One region of the Pseudomonas sp. LARHCG127 genome, then DNA from elsewhere that is predicted to be linked to it. Evidence: predicted binding sites of a transcription regulator. Region 1 holds the regulator's gene; each other region holds the start of a gene.
What was found. Region 1 encodes sigma-54, which starts transcription at its own class of promoters, with help from an activator protein. Its sites were predicted from a motif close to ANTGGCATNNANNTTGCTNT; they were not measured.
Positions count from the first base shown of each region.

Region 2: glnK (P-II family nitrogen regulator) is a predicted target of sigma-54. The motif match lies at 981-1,000, and genes of this name have one in related genera.
Region 3: glnA (type I glutamate--ammonia ligase) is a predicted target of sigma-54. The motif match lies at 2,466-2,485, and genes of this name have one in related genera.

Region 1 covers NZ_JBIXJT010000015.1:76,358-80,851, forward strand. Annotated here, with positions in the region: gene ACIPQ1_RS23150 (ZIP family metal transporter) at 1-316, shown strand, start outside; gene ACIPQ1_RS23155 (HPr family phosphocarrier protein) at 484-759, opposite strand; gene rapZ (RNase adapter RapZ) at 775-1,632, opposite strand; gene ptsN (PTS IIA-like nitrogen regulatory protein PtsN) at 1,635-2,099, opposite strand; gene hpf (ribosome hibernation-promoting factor, HPF/YfiA family) at 2,112-2,420, opposite strand; gene ACIPQ1_RS23175 (RNA polymerase factor sigma-54) at 2,498-3,991, opposite strand; gene lptB (LPS export ABC transporter ATP-binding protein) at 4,156-4,494, opposite strand, start outside.
Region 2 covers NZ_JBIXJT010000002.1:214,811-219,304, reverse strand. Annotated here, with positions in the region: gene ACIPQ1_RS04460 (sensor histidine kinase) at 1-507, shown strand, start outside; gene ACIPQ1_RS04455 (accessory factor UbiK family protein) at 526-786, opposite strand; gene glnK (P-II family nitrogen regulator) at 1,202-1,540, shown strand; gene ACIPQ1_RS04445 (ammonium transporter) at 1,574-2,908, shown strand; gene ACIPQ1_RS04440 (secondary thiamine-phosphate synthase enzyme YjbQ) at 3,121-3,546, shown strand; gene sutA (transcriptional regulator SutA) at 3,649-3,972, shown strand; gene ACIPQ1_RS04430 (HAD family hydrolase) at 4,315-4,494, opposite strand, start outside.
Region 3 covers NZ_JBIXJT010000010.1:4,084-8,577, forward strand. Annotated here, with positions in the region: gene ACIPQ1_RS17825 (DUF4124 domain-containing protein) at 1-3, opposite strand, end outside; gene ACIPQ1_RS17830 (chorismate mutase) at 279-842, opposite strand; gene glnA (type I glutamate--ammonia ligase) at 965-2,371, opposite strand; gene thiI (tRNA uracil 4-sulfurtransferase ThiI) at 2,700-4,154, shown strand; gene typA (translational GTPase TypA) at 4,288-4,494, shown strand, end outside.

The DNA of each region.
Region 1 (4,494 bases):
CTTGCAGGATGTCCCCGAAGGGCTGGTGATCGCGCTGGTGCTGGCCGCGGCGGGTATGTCGCGGGTGAAGGCGTTCCTGATTGGCGCCGCGTCCGGGCTGGTCGAACCCGTGTTCGCGCTGTTGTGCGCCTGGTTGGTGAGCCTGGCCGAAATGCTCTTGCCCCTGGGGCTGGCGTTGGCGGCCGGGGCGATGCTGCTGGTGGTGACCCATGAGGTCATACCCGAATCCCGTCGCAATGGTTACGAGAAATTGGCGAGCCTGGGATTGCTGGTGGGGTTTTGTCTGATGATGGTGTTGGATACGGCGTTGGCCTGATCCAATCCAGGGGCCATGCGTTTGTGCTGTTGTGGCGAGGGAGCTTGCTCCCGCTGGCCTGCGAAGCGGGCCCCGTTGTGTTTTCCTGCTGTGGATTTACGGCTGCTTCGCAGCCGAGCGGGAGCAAGCTCCCTCGCCACAACAAGCTCGGCTCGAGTCCTGGGGGGTTACTCGCCTTCGTCGAAATAATTGTTGATCAGCGCCACCAGCGCATCCATCGCTTCCTGCGCCTGCTCCCCTTCAGTGCTCAGGTGAATCCTGGTGCCCTTGCCAGCGGCGAGCATCATCATCGCCATGATGCTTTTACCGTCGACGGTGCTCTCGGGCGTACGCCCGACCCTGATCGTGGTATCCGGAAACTTCCCCGCCACACCGACGAATTTTGCCGACGCCCGGGCATGCAAACCCAGCTTGTTGATGATTTCAATTTCCCGAGCAGGCATCGCGATGTGAATCCTTTAGCTGAGGTCGCGGTGGCGAACCTGGACATTCTTCAGGGATTGTTGCAGGAGCTGACCCAGGCGTTCGGTCAGGTAGACGGAGCGGTGATGACCGCCGGTACAGCCGATGGCGATCGTGACATAGGCGCGATTGCTCGCGGCAAAGCGGGGTAGCCATTTGAGCAGGTAGCTGGAGATGTCCTGGTACATTTCCTCGACGTCCGGCTGTGCGGCCAGGTAGTCGATCACTGGTTGGTCAAGTCCGGACTGCTCGCGCAATTCCGGCTTCCAGTAGGGGTTGGGCAGGCAGCGCACATCGAACACCAGGTCGGCGTCCACCGGCATGCCACGCTTGAAGCCGAACGACTCCACCAAAAACGCCGTGCCCGGCTCCGGTTGGTTCAGCAGGCGCAGCTTGATTGTGTCACGTAGCTGATACAGGTTCAGGTGCGTGGTGTTGACCTTCAGGTCGGCCAGGTCGGCAATCGGCCCCAGCAACTGGCTTTCATCGTCGATGGCTTCGGCCAGGGAGCGGTTGGCGTTGCTCAGGGGGTGGCGCCGGCGGGTTTCGGAAAAGCGCTTGAGCAGCGTCTCCTCATCGGCATCCAGGTACAACACATCGCACTGGATATGCCGGCTGCGCACTTCCTCGAGCAGTTCAGGGAAGCGCGACAGGTGGCTCGGCAGGTTGCGCGCATCGATGGACACCGCCACCAGCGGCTGCGCCAGTTCCGTGTGGATCAGGGCGCGCTCGGCCAGTTCCGGCAGCAGGCCGGCGGGCAGGTTGTCGATGCAATAGTAGCCGCTGTCCTCAAGCACGTTGAGGGCCGTGCTTTTACCGGAGCCGGAGCGGCCACTGACGATGATCATGCGCATGTTTAATGACCGTTCTGCTCGTCCAGGACCACCTGGTACAAAGCTTCGTTACTCGGTGCGCTGCGCAGTTTTTCGCGCACTTCCTTGCGGTCCAGCATGCTGGCAATCTGGCGCAGCAGCTCAAGGTGCGCATCGGTCGCCGCTTCCGGAACCAGCAATACAAACAGCAGGTCGACCGGGGCGCCGTCGATGGCGTCGAAATCTATGGGGGTATCAAGGTGCAACAATGCGCTGATCGGCGCGGCACACCCCTTGAGACGGCAGTGAGGAATGGCGATGCCGTTGCCAAAACCGGTGGAACCGAGTTTTTCACGGGCAACCAGGGCCTCGAAGACGTCCTGCATCACCAGATCAGGCACCTCGCGGTGGATCAGGTTGGCAATTTGTTCGAGGGCTTTCTTTTTACTGCCGCCCGGCGCGTTCACTTGGGAACGGCCGGGGGTCAGGATGGTTTCTAGTCGGATCATGGATTGGGGGGGTTAACGACCGGTGGCGCCCTGGAGGAGGCTCTGGGTCTTTTCCTTATGCTTTTTGAGTTGGCGATCCAGCTTGTCGGTCAGCAGGTCAATCGCGGCATACATGTCTGTGTGCTCTGCGTTGGCAACCACTTCTCCGCCGGGAATATGCAGCGTGGCTTCGATTTTCTGCAGCAGCTTCTCGACGTTCATCGTGACTTGCACGTTGGTGATCTTGTCGAAATGCCTCTCCAATCGGTCGAGTTTTTCGCCGATGTAGGTGCGCAGGGGTTCGGTCACTTCCAGTTGGTGTCCACTGATGTTGACTTGCATACAGCTTCTCCTTCGTTGCCAGTGCATAAAGCGGCAGGCAGAAATGCCTGCCACTGGAACGCTGTGGCGTGGCCTTGTTACATCAACCGCTTGCGTTCGCTCGAAGGCGCGATCCCGAGGGATTCACGGTACTTGGCGACGGTACGGCGGGCCACCTGAATGCCTTGTGCCTCCAGTAAACCAGCGATCTTGCTGTCACTCAACGGCTTTTTCTGATTTTCCGCAGCCACCAGTTTTTTGATGATCGCGCGGATGGCCGTGGACGAGCATTCGCCGCCTTCGGAGGTGCTGACGTGGCTGGAGAAAAAGTATTTCAATTCATAGATGCCCCGGGGGGTATGCATGAATTTCTGGGTGGTCACCCGGGAAATCGTCGACTCGTGCATGCCCACGGCCTCGGCAATGTCATGCAGGACCAAGGGTTTCATCGCTTCATCGCCGTACTCCAGGAAGCCGCGCTGATGCTCGACGATCTGGGTGGCAACTTTCATCAATGTTTCGTTGCGGCTTTGCAGGCTCTTGATGAACCAGCGGGCTTCCTGCAGCTGATTGCGCATGAAGGTGTTGTCGGCGCTGGTGTCGGCACGCTTGACGAAGCCGGCGTACTGGGCGTTGACGCGCAGCTTGGGCACCGACTCCTGGTTGAGCTCCACCAGCCAGCGATCATTGTGCTTGCGCACGATCACGTCGGGCACCACGTACTCAGGCTCGGTGGATTCGATCTGCGAGCCGGGGCGCGGGTTGAGGCTCTGCACCAGCTCGATGACCTGGCGCAGCTCATCTTCCTTGAGCTTCATGCGGCGCATCAGTTGGCTGTAGTCGCGACCGCCCAGCAGGTCGATGTAATCGGTGACCAGTCGCTTGGCTTCGGCCAGCCACGGCGTCTTGGCGGACAGCTGGCGCAATTGCAGCAACAGGCACTCGCCCAGGTTGCGAGCGCCGATGCCGGCCGGCTCGAACTGCTGGATGCGATGGAGGACGGCTTCGATCTCGTCCAGCTCGATGTCGAGCTCGGGGTCGAAGGCTTCGAGGATTTCCTCGAGGGTCTCGTCCAGGTAGCCCTGGTTGTTGATGCAATCGATCAGGGTCACGGCGATCAGGCGATCGGTGTCGGACATCGGTGCCAGGTTCAGTTGCCACAACAGATGGCTTTGCAGGCTCTCGCCGGCAGAGGTGCGGGTGGTGAAGTCCCACTCGTCGTCATCGCTGCTTGGCAGGTTGCTGGCGCTGGTCTGGTAGACGTCTTCCCAGGCCGTGTCCACGGGCAGCTCGTTGGGAATGCGTTCGTTCCATTCGCCCTCCTCGAGGTTGTCCACCGTCGGGGCGGCTTCCTGGTAGGACGGTTCCGGGATCTCGGTGTTGGTCTTTTGCTCGACGTTGTCGGCCAGCGGATCGGTGTTATCGAAGTCGTCGCCTTCTTCCTGGCGTTCGAGCATCGGATTGGACTCCAGGGCCTCCTGGATTTCCTGTTGCAGGTCCAGGGTCGACAATTGGAGCAGGCGGATGGCCTGTTGCAGCTGCGGTGTCATCGTCAGCTGCTGGCCCATTCTCAAGACTAGCGATGGTTTCATGGCAGGGGCTTAACACCTTATTCGCCGGCGCACATGCGCCATCCACTACAGGGCGCCGGAGCGCCAAACTTAAGCAAATTATATGCCTGAAACTGAAGTGTTTGCCTAGAGCGTCGCCATAATAAAATCAAACGACGCCCGGGCAATTCGCCAGACACGTGTGCTTACAGGCGGAACTCATGGCCCAGGTACACTTCCTTGACCAGGTCGTTGGCCAGGATCGCAGCGGAGTCACCTTCGGCGATCAACTGACCGTCATTGACAATGTAGGCGGTTTCGCAGATGTCCAGCGTCTCGCGCACGTTGTGGTCGGTGATCAGCACGCCGATGCCCTTGGCCTTGAGGTGATGGATGATCTGCTTGATGTCCCCCACCGAGATCGGGTCCACGCCGGCGAACGGTTCGTCGAGCAGGATGAATTTCGGCGCGGTGGCCAGGGCGCGGGCGATTTCCACGCGACGCCGTTCACCACCGGACAGGCTCATGCCCAGGTTGTCGCGAAT
Region 2 (4,494 bases), on a different contig from region 1:
GGTAATGCCAGTGTCTTGGAGCCGGGCTCGCTGCGGGAGTTGGTCGAGGATGTCGTGCGTATTTGCGATGTGTCCCTGGCCCGCCACCACATCACGCTGATCAAGGAATTCAGCGATACCCCGCAAATGCCGCTGGATAAGCACCGAGTGCTGCAGATCCTGGTCAATCTGATCAACAACGCCAAGCAGGCGCTGGACGCGGGTACGAACCGGCCGCCGCAGATCGTCCTGCGCCTGAAGGTCGTTGACGAGGGGCGCGTGCGGGTCGAGATCGAGGACAACGGCGAGGGGATCGCGCAGGACAATCTGGCGCGGGTGTTCGAGCACGGCTTCACCACGCGTGTCGACGGCCATGGTTTTGGCCTGCACAGCTGCATCCTGGCTGCGCACGAGATGGGCGGCGATCTGACCGTGCAGAGCGCCGGGCCGGGCAGGGGCGCGCTGTTTATCCTGGAGCTGCCGCTGGCACTGAGCCCGGCCCCGTCTCAACATGTTGCGAGGGGTTGAGTGGCCTGCAGGGGCTGCTTATTCCTGTGCCGGAGCCAGTCGCGCTTCCAGCTCCGCGACCTTGGCCTCCAGGCTTTCGAGCCGCGCCCGGGTCCGGGCCAGTACGACCATCTGGCTGTCGAATTCTTCCCGGCTGACCAGGTCCAGCTTACTGAAGCCGCTTTGCAGCAGGGCCTTGAACTGGCTTTCGATTTCGCTTTTGGGCAGCGGCGTGTCACCACTCAAGAGGCGGGAGGCGTGGCCGCTCAGGGCGTCGAGGAGGTCTTTGGGCGCAAGCATGTACAGGTGTCCTGGAAACGATGGCGGGCAGTGTACCACGCAGTGTCTATAGTCAATTCGCAAGCCAGGGATGCACGCTTTTCGCGCATTGCGCCGGGCGTTGCTGCACTGTTGTTGTGCGTAACGTTGCGGTTCATGACGCAGTGCACGTCAAGCAGGTGGCCAAGAGATTGAAATCAGAGGGTTTGGGTGCAGATGGCAAGGTTTCTGCTTAGAGGCTGATGACCCATGCACTGATGCAGTCGCTGTGACGAATGCAGTGCAGCAGGCGGAACGGGGAGTTTCGTCAGGATCGGTTAACTGGCACCTGTCGGGCAACTTGGGCCGACGACGCGTTACAAAGCCAGGCACTGCGCTTAGACTTGAGTCGGGTTTGTTTTCCTGGGGCAAGTCCACCAATTCGGGAGAAAGTTTCATGAAGCTAGTCACTGCCATCATCAAGCCGTTCAAGTTGGACGACGTGCGCGAGTCGTTGTCCGAGATCGGCGTGCAGGGCATTACCGTTACTGAGGTCAAGGGCTTCGGTCGGCAGAAGGGCCACACCGAGCTGTATCGCGGCGCGGAATACGTGGTCGATTTCCTGCCCAAGGTGAAGATCGATGTCGCCATTGACGACAAGGATCTTGACCGGGTGATCGAGGCAATCACCAAGGCCGCCAACACCGGCAAGATCGGTGACGGGAAGATCTTTGTGGTCAATCTGGAACAGGCTATCCGCATCCGTACCGGCGAAACCGATACCGACGCCATCTAAGCCGCCAAACCCAACGCCCCAGGAGAAAACAATATGACTCTGCGTAAATTCGCAGGGCTAGGAGCCCTGTTGTCCTTCGCAATGCCTGGCCTGGCCATGGCAGAAGAAGCGGCAGCCCCTGTCCTGAACTCCGGCGACACCGCCTGGATGCTCACGGCCACGATTCTTGTACTGTTCATGACCATTCCCGGCCTGGCACTGTTCTACGGTGGTATGGTCCGGTCGAAAAACCTTCTTTCCGTGATGATGCAGTGCTTTGCCATTACCGGTCTGATCAGCGTCCTGTGGGTCATCTATGGCTACAGCATCGCGTTCGACACCACCGGCATGGAGCAGGGCGTCGTCAATTTCAACTCCTTCGTCGGTGGCCTGGGCAAGGCGTTCCTGGCGGGCGTCACGCCGGCGAGCATCACCGGTCCGGCGGCGCTGTTCCCTGAAGCGGTGTTCATTACCTTCCAGATGACCTTCGCCATCATCACCCCGGCCCTGATCGTCGGCGCATTTGCCGAGCGGATGAAGTTCTCCGCCATGCTGATCTTCATGGGCGTGTGGTTCACCCTGGTGTATGCACCGATTGCGCACATGGTCTGGTCCGGCAACGGCGGCCTGATGTGGGACTGGGGCGTGCTGGACTTCGCTGGCGGCACCGTGGTGCACATCAACGCCGGTATCGCAGGTCTGGTGGCGTGCCTGGTATTGGGCAAGCGCAAAGGCTTCCCGACCACCCCAATGGCGCCGCACAACCTGGGTTATACCCTGATGGGCGCGGCCATGCTGTGGGTCGGTTGGTTCGGCTTCAACGCCGGTTCCGCTGTCGCCGCCAACGGCACCGCCGGCATGGCGATGCTGGTGACCCAGATCGCGACCGCTGCGGCGGCGCTGGGCTGGATGTTTGCCGAGTGGATCACCCACGGCAAGCCAAGCGCGCTGGGCATTGCCTCGGGCGTGGTCGCCGGTCTGGTTGCAATTACCCCGGCTGCCGGCACCGTGGGCCCGATGGGCGCCCTGGTCATCGGCTTGGCGGCGGGCGTGGTGTGCTTCTTCTGCGCTACCACCCTCAAGCGCAAGCTCGGTTATGACGATTCCCTGGACGCCTTTGGCGTACACGGCATCGGCGGTATCCTCGGCGCGATCCTGACCGGTGTGTTCGCCGCTCCGGCACTGGGTGGCTTCGGCACCGTGACCGACATCGGCGCGCAAGTGTGGATTCAATTTAAAGGCGTGGGTTTCACGGTGGTCTACACCGGGATCGTCACCTTCATCATCCTCAAGGTGCTGGATGCCGTCATGGGTCTGCGTGTCACCGAGGAAGAAGAAGCCGTGGGCCTGGACCTGGCCCAGCACAACGAGCGTGGCTATAACCTGTAAATACGCGCCCTAAAAAATGCCCGGTTCGCCGGGCATTTTTTTGCCTGGAATTTGTCATTGCTCACAGGATGCGGCGGTTTTTCCGACGCCTTTTGTTGTGGATGCGACATGGGTTTTTATACCGCCAAAGGCTTACATCGAAGCAAGAATATTAGGGCCTTTGTTTTTTCCCAGAGCGCGCTAGAATGCGCGCCGAACGTGCGGAGATCTGTATGTGGCAACAGACGCTGATAACCCTGCGGGCAAGGCCCCGGGGCTTTCATCTGGTGACGGACGAGTTGCTGGCCGGCCTGCCTGAACTCAAGGCGTGTCGTGTTGGTCTGTTGCATCTGTGGCTGCAGCATACCTCGGCCTCGTTGACCATCAACGAGAACGCCGATCCGGCGGTACGTCGAGACTTCGAACGATTTTTCAATCGGCTGATCCCACAAGGAGCCGCCGGTTATGAGCACAACGACGAAGGCCTGGACGACCTCCCGGCGCACTTCAAGGCCAGCGTGCTCGGTTGCCAGCTCAGCCTGCCGGTTACGGCAGGAAGGCTGGCGTTGGGAACCTGGCAAGGTGTTTATCTGGGCGAGCACCGTGATCACGGCGGTGCTCGTAAAGTCCTCGCCACCTTGTACGGTGAAGAGGCATAACCGCTGATTGCCGGCGGATGTTGAATTTTTTCTGGCAGCCTTCGAACAGATGGCGAAGCTGGGCTATAACTAATCTGCTTTTCGCAAGTCATGAGGTAGAACATGAGCGACGATGATCTGGAAAACGACGACCTCGAAGTAGGCGACGAAGACGAGACCGAAGAAGGCCTTGAAGTGGCGGCGGAAGACGTTGCCGAAGACGATGGCGCCGACGTTCCGGCTCCTACCGCCAAAGGCAAGGCCAAGGCAGCGGTATCGGTCGACGAATTGCCGAGCGTAGAGGCCAAGAACAAGGAGCGTGATGCGCTCGCCAAGGCCATGGAGGAATTCCTGGCCAGGGGCGGTAAAGTGCAGGAAGTGGAGGCCAACGTGGTCGCTGATCCGCCCAAGAAGCCAGACAACAAGTACGGCAGCCGCCCTATCTGAGTGTCTGCTTCTTGCTTGCTGAAAAAGCCCGCCGTCGCTGCGGGCTTTTTCATGGGGGCGATTCCATTCCCTGGCCTGGCGCGGTCCCTGTGGGAGCGAGCTTGCTCGCGATAGCGGTTTGTCTGTTGGCATTGATGTTGGATGTGCCGCCGTCTTCGCGAGCAAGCTCGCTCCCACAGGGATTTGTGCCTGGCGCAGCGCCTCAGGGCACAGCAGAACCAGGGTGGGAGCGAGCTTGCTCGCGATAGCGGTTTGTCTGTTGGCATTGATGTTGGGTGTGCCGCCGCCTTCGCGAGCAAGCTCGCTCCCACATAGGGGTTTGGGGAGCTGCGAAGCAGGGGTTCAGGGCTGGCTATGCCACCCTGCCAATAACCCCGGCAGTTCGGTCAGGCTGCGGATTTGCGCGTCTGGCGCGTGATCGGCACTCCAGGGCTTGCCCGCCGGGTTGAACCACACCGCGCGCAGGCCGGCCTGTTGGGCGCCGGCGATGTCGTCGCCGGGGTGATCGCCAACGTGTACGGC
Region 3 (4,494 bases), on a different contig from region 1:
CATGGGAAATCAACCGAAAACCAGAGTGATGGATGCAGCATAGGCCAGGGCGGATGGTTGGCCCAGTTGTTGTGTTGCTCCCACAGGGGATTTGCTGTGAGCACACATCTTGAGCCCGATGCAAAACCATTGTGGGAGCGAGCTTGCTCGCGATAGCGGCGTGTCAGTCATTGGGGTGTTGGATGTGCCGGCCTCATCGCGAGCAAGCTCGCTCCCACAGGGGATCGGTTGTGAGCACACATCTTGGGCTCGATGCAAAACCACTGTGGGAGGGGGGCTCAGGATTTCGGGGAAACGCACAGTCCGCCGGTTGCCCGGATCAAGGCGAGCCTGTGTATCGGGTGCTGTTTGTTGTGGTGGGTGGCTCGGGCCAGCCATTGCGGGCAGTGCGGGTCGGTGCGGTAGGGGGCGAAATCGGCCAGTTGCTGCAATAGGCGTTTTTGCAGTCGATCAAGTTGTGGGCGGATCTCGCCTACCAAGTCCGGGCGTGGCAGGTCCGGGGCCTTGCCGTCCAGGGCCCAGTCGGACAAGTTGATGTATTGCACCATTTTGTTGGCTTCTATCTGGGCGGCGAAAAACGCTTCCACGGTTTCGCCACTCAACTTGTAGGCCGGCGCCTGGGCAACGGCGGCGGCAATGACTTCACGCTCGCGCTGACGGTCCTCCACAGGTTTGCCACTGTCCCATTTGCTCAACGCTACCTGGTCGGCGATGGCCAGGCGTTCGCCAATGGCGTTGAGCAGCGGGGTGAGGTCGTCAGGGGCGCGGGTCGAGGCGGCTTCGGCGGTGGTAGCCAGCAGCGCGGCAGACAGGGCAAGGCAGAGCTTGAAGCGCAACGTCATGGTCAGTCTCGTCTTCTGTGGGGGAGCGACGAGGCATCATGCACTTAACCTGCCCCCATAAAAAAGGCCTCCCGAAGGAGGCCTCTCTTTAGTTCACGCCGTGCGTGGCGGCGCTTACTGGATCAGCAGCTGTAGTACAGCTCATATTCCAGTGGGTGTACGAAGGTGCGAACCTTGATTTCTTCTTCGCTTTTCAGTGCGATGTAAGCGTCGATGAAGTCATCGCTGAATACGCCGCCCTTGGTCAGGAACGCACGGCCCTTGTCCAGCTCTTCCAGGGCTTCTTTCAGGCTGCCACAGACTTGTGGGATTTCCTTGGCCTCTTCAGGCGGCAGGTCATACAGGTTTTTGTCAGCGGCATCGCCAGGGTGGATCTTGTTCTGGATACCATCCAGGCCGGCCATCATCAGTGCAGCGAAGGCCAGGTACGGGTTGGCAGCCGGATCCGGGAAGCGTGCTTCGATACGGCGGGCTTTAGGGCTGTTCACGTAAGGAATACGGATCGAGGCGGAACGGTTGCGAGCCGAGTAGGCCAGCATGACCGGAGCCTCGAAGCCTGGGACCAGACGCTTGTAGGAGTTGGTCGACGGGTTGGTGAAGCCGTTCAGGGCCTTACCGTGCTTGATGATACCGCCGATGAAGTACAGGGCGGTGTCCGACAGGCCGGCATAGCCTTCGCCTGCGAAGGTGTTCTTGCCGTCCTTGGAGATCGACATGTGAACGTGCATGCCCGAACCGTTGTCGCCGTACAGAGGCTTCGGCATGAAGGTCGCGGTGCGGCCGAAGGCGTCAGCCACGTTGTGTACGCAGTACTTGAGGGTCTGTACTTCGTCAGCCTTCTTGACCAGCGTGTTGAATTTCACGCCGATTTCGTTCTGGCCGGCAGTCGCCACTTCGTGGTGGTGAACTTCGACGGTCTGGCCCATTTCTTCCAGTGCGTTGCACATGGAGGTACGGATTTCGTGGTCGAAGTCGAACGGTGGAACCGGGAAGTAACCGCCCTTGATACCTGGACGGTGGCCTTTGTTGCCGCCTTCCACGTCCTGGTCGGACATCCACGAACCTTGTTCGGAGAAGATCTTGAACATGGAGCCGGAGATGTCGGACTTGAACTTGACCGAGTCGAAGATGAAGAACTCAGGCTCAGGGCCGAAGAAAGCGGTGTCGCCGATACCGGTGGACTTCAGGTATTCCTCGGCACGGTGGGCGATGGCGCGTGGGTCGCGGTCATAGCCTTGCATGGTCGAAGGTTCGATGATGTCGCAGACCAGGATCAGGGTCGGCTCTTCGGTGAACGGGTCCAGGACGGCGGTTTCGTCGTCCGGCATCAGGATCATGTCGGAGGCTTCGATGCCTTTCCAGCCGGAGATGGAGGAACCGTCGAACATCTTGCCGATTTCGAAGAATTCGTCGTCCAGCGCATCACGGGCCGGCATGGTCACGTGATGTTGAGTGCCTTTGGTGTCAGTGAAGCGCAGATCAATCCACTTGACGTCATGATCTTTGATGAGTTGAACCGACTTCGACATATGTCCTCCGGGTGGCTTCGGGCGGGTAGTGGAGTGCCCTTAGATATGGGTGATGCCGGCGCGAATACTCTGCCAAGGCAACCTGCCTCACAAGGGAGCAAATTGCATGCCAGTGCCCCAGCATGGGTTTTTTGCACCAAATCCACGCTTTTAAAGGCGTAAATCACAGATTGTCAGACAATAACGCACTGCAATGTGGCGCCGTCAATCGATAATGACCTGTTTTGGTGCATGTAAAACCATCTGCACAGAAACTGGTTAAACCTTGAGCAATTTCCGCTATAATCCGCGCCCCCCTTTTTCGGCTGGCCGTTCGCGCGCTGTTTTCATGAAACTAATCGTAAAAGTCTTCCCCGAGATCACCATCAAGAGCCGCCCGGTACGGATGCGTTTCATCCGCCAGTTGGCCAAGAACATCCGTGCTGTGCTCCGAGACCTGGACCCGGCTGTGGTGGTGAATGGCGTGTGGGACAACCTCGAGCTGGAAACCCGTGTCAGCGAACCCAAGGTCCTGAAGGAAATGACCGAGCGCCTGAGCTGCATGCCGGGCATCGCGCATTTTCTGCAAGTCGACGAATATCCGTTGGGTGATTTCGACGACATCCTTGCCAAGTGCATGCTTCATTATGGTGACGCACTGACCGGCAAGATCTTTTCGGTGCGTTGCAAGCGTGCGGGCAAGCACGCGTTCAGCTCTATGGATGTGGAGAAGTACGTCGGCAGCCAATTGCGCCGGCAATGCGGCGCGGCCGGTATTTCGTTGAAAGATCCGGAAGTCGAAGTCCGCATCGAAATTCGCGACCAGCGGCTATTCGTGATCCACAGCCAGCACAACAGCATCGGCGGTTATCCGCTGGGTTCGCTGGAGCAGACCCTGGTGCTGATGTCCGGTGGCTTCGACTCCACGGTAGCCGCCTACCAGATCATGCGTCGCGGGTTGATGAGCCATTTCTGCTTTTTCAACCTGGGCGGGCGCGCCCATGAATTGGGCGTGATGGAAGTGGCGCACTTCATCTGGAAGAAGTACGGCAGCTCCCAACGCGTGTTATTTGTGAGTGTGCCGTTCGAGGAAGTCCTGGGCGAGATTCTCGGCAAAGTCGATAACAGTCATATGGGCGTCATTTTGAAGCGTATGATGTTGCGCGCCGCTTCACGAATTGCCGACCGCCTGCAAATCGACGCGCTGGTGACCGGCGAGGCGATCTCCCAGGTGTCGAGCCAGACGTTGCCGAACCTGTCGGTGATCGACTGCGTGACCGAGAAGCTGGTCCTGCGTCCACTGATCGCCAGCCACAAGCAGGACATCATCGACCAGGCCAATGAAATCGGCACCGCCGAGTTTGCCCGGCACATGCCCGAGTACTGTGGCGTCATCTCGGTCAATCCGAAGACGGCGGCCAAGCGCGGGCGGGTAGAGCACGAAGAGAAAGAATTCGACATGGCGGTGCTCGAGCGAGCGCTCGAAAACGCCAGGCTGGTGCCGATCGATCGGGTGATCGATGAATTGGGCCAGGATGTTCAAATTGAAGAAGTCGGCGAAGCGTTGGCCGGTCAGATCATCATCGACATCCGCCATCCGGATGACGCTGAAGACGACCCGCTGAGTGTCGCCGGCATCGAGGTAAAAACGATGCCGTTCTATGCAGTGAACGCGCGTTTCAAGGAACTGGACCCTACTCGCCAGTACCTGCTGTATTGCGACAAAGGCGTGATGAGTCGCCTGCATGCCCACCATTTGCTCAGTGAGGGGCATGCCAATGTGCGCGTTTATCGACCGAGCTAAGTGCCCGGGGCTGTATGCCTGTGGCCTGCGTCACCGGCCCCCCGACGCCGCCGACACGCTGTAACTGTCGGACTCAACGTAAATCGCTGCCACGACCTGTCAGCACACCGAATCCTCTGATCGAGATACACAAGTGATCGAAAATCTACGCAACATCGCCATCATTGCTCACGTTGACCATGGTAAGACCACCCTGGTAGACAAACTCTTGCGTCAATCCGGCACCCTGGAGCGCAACGAGCTCAACGACGAGCGCGTGATGGACTCCAACGACCAGGAAAAAGAGCGCGGTATTACCATCCTGGCGAAAAACACCGCCATCAACTGGAACGGCTACCAC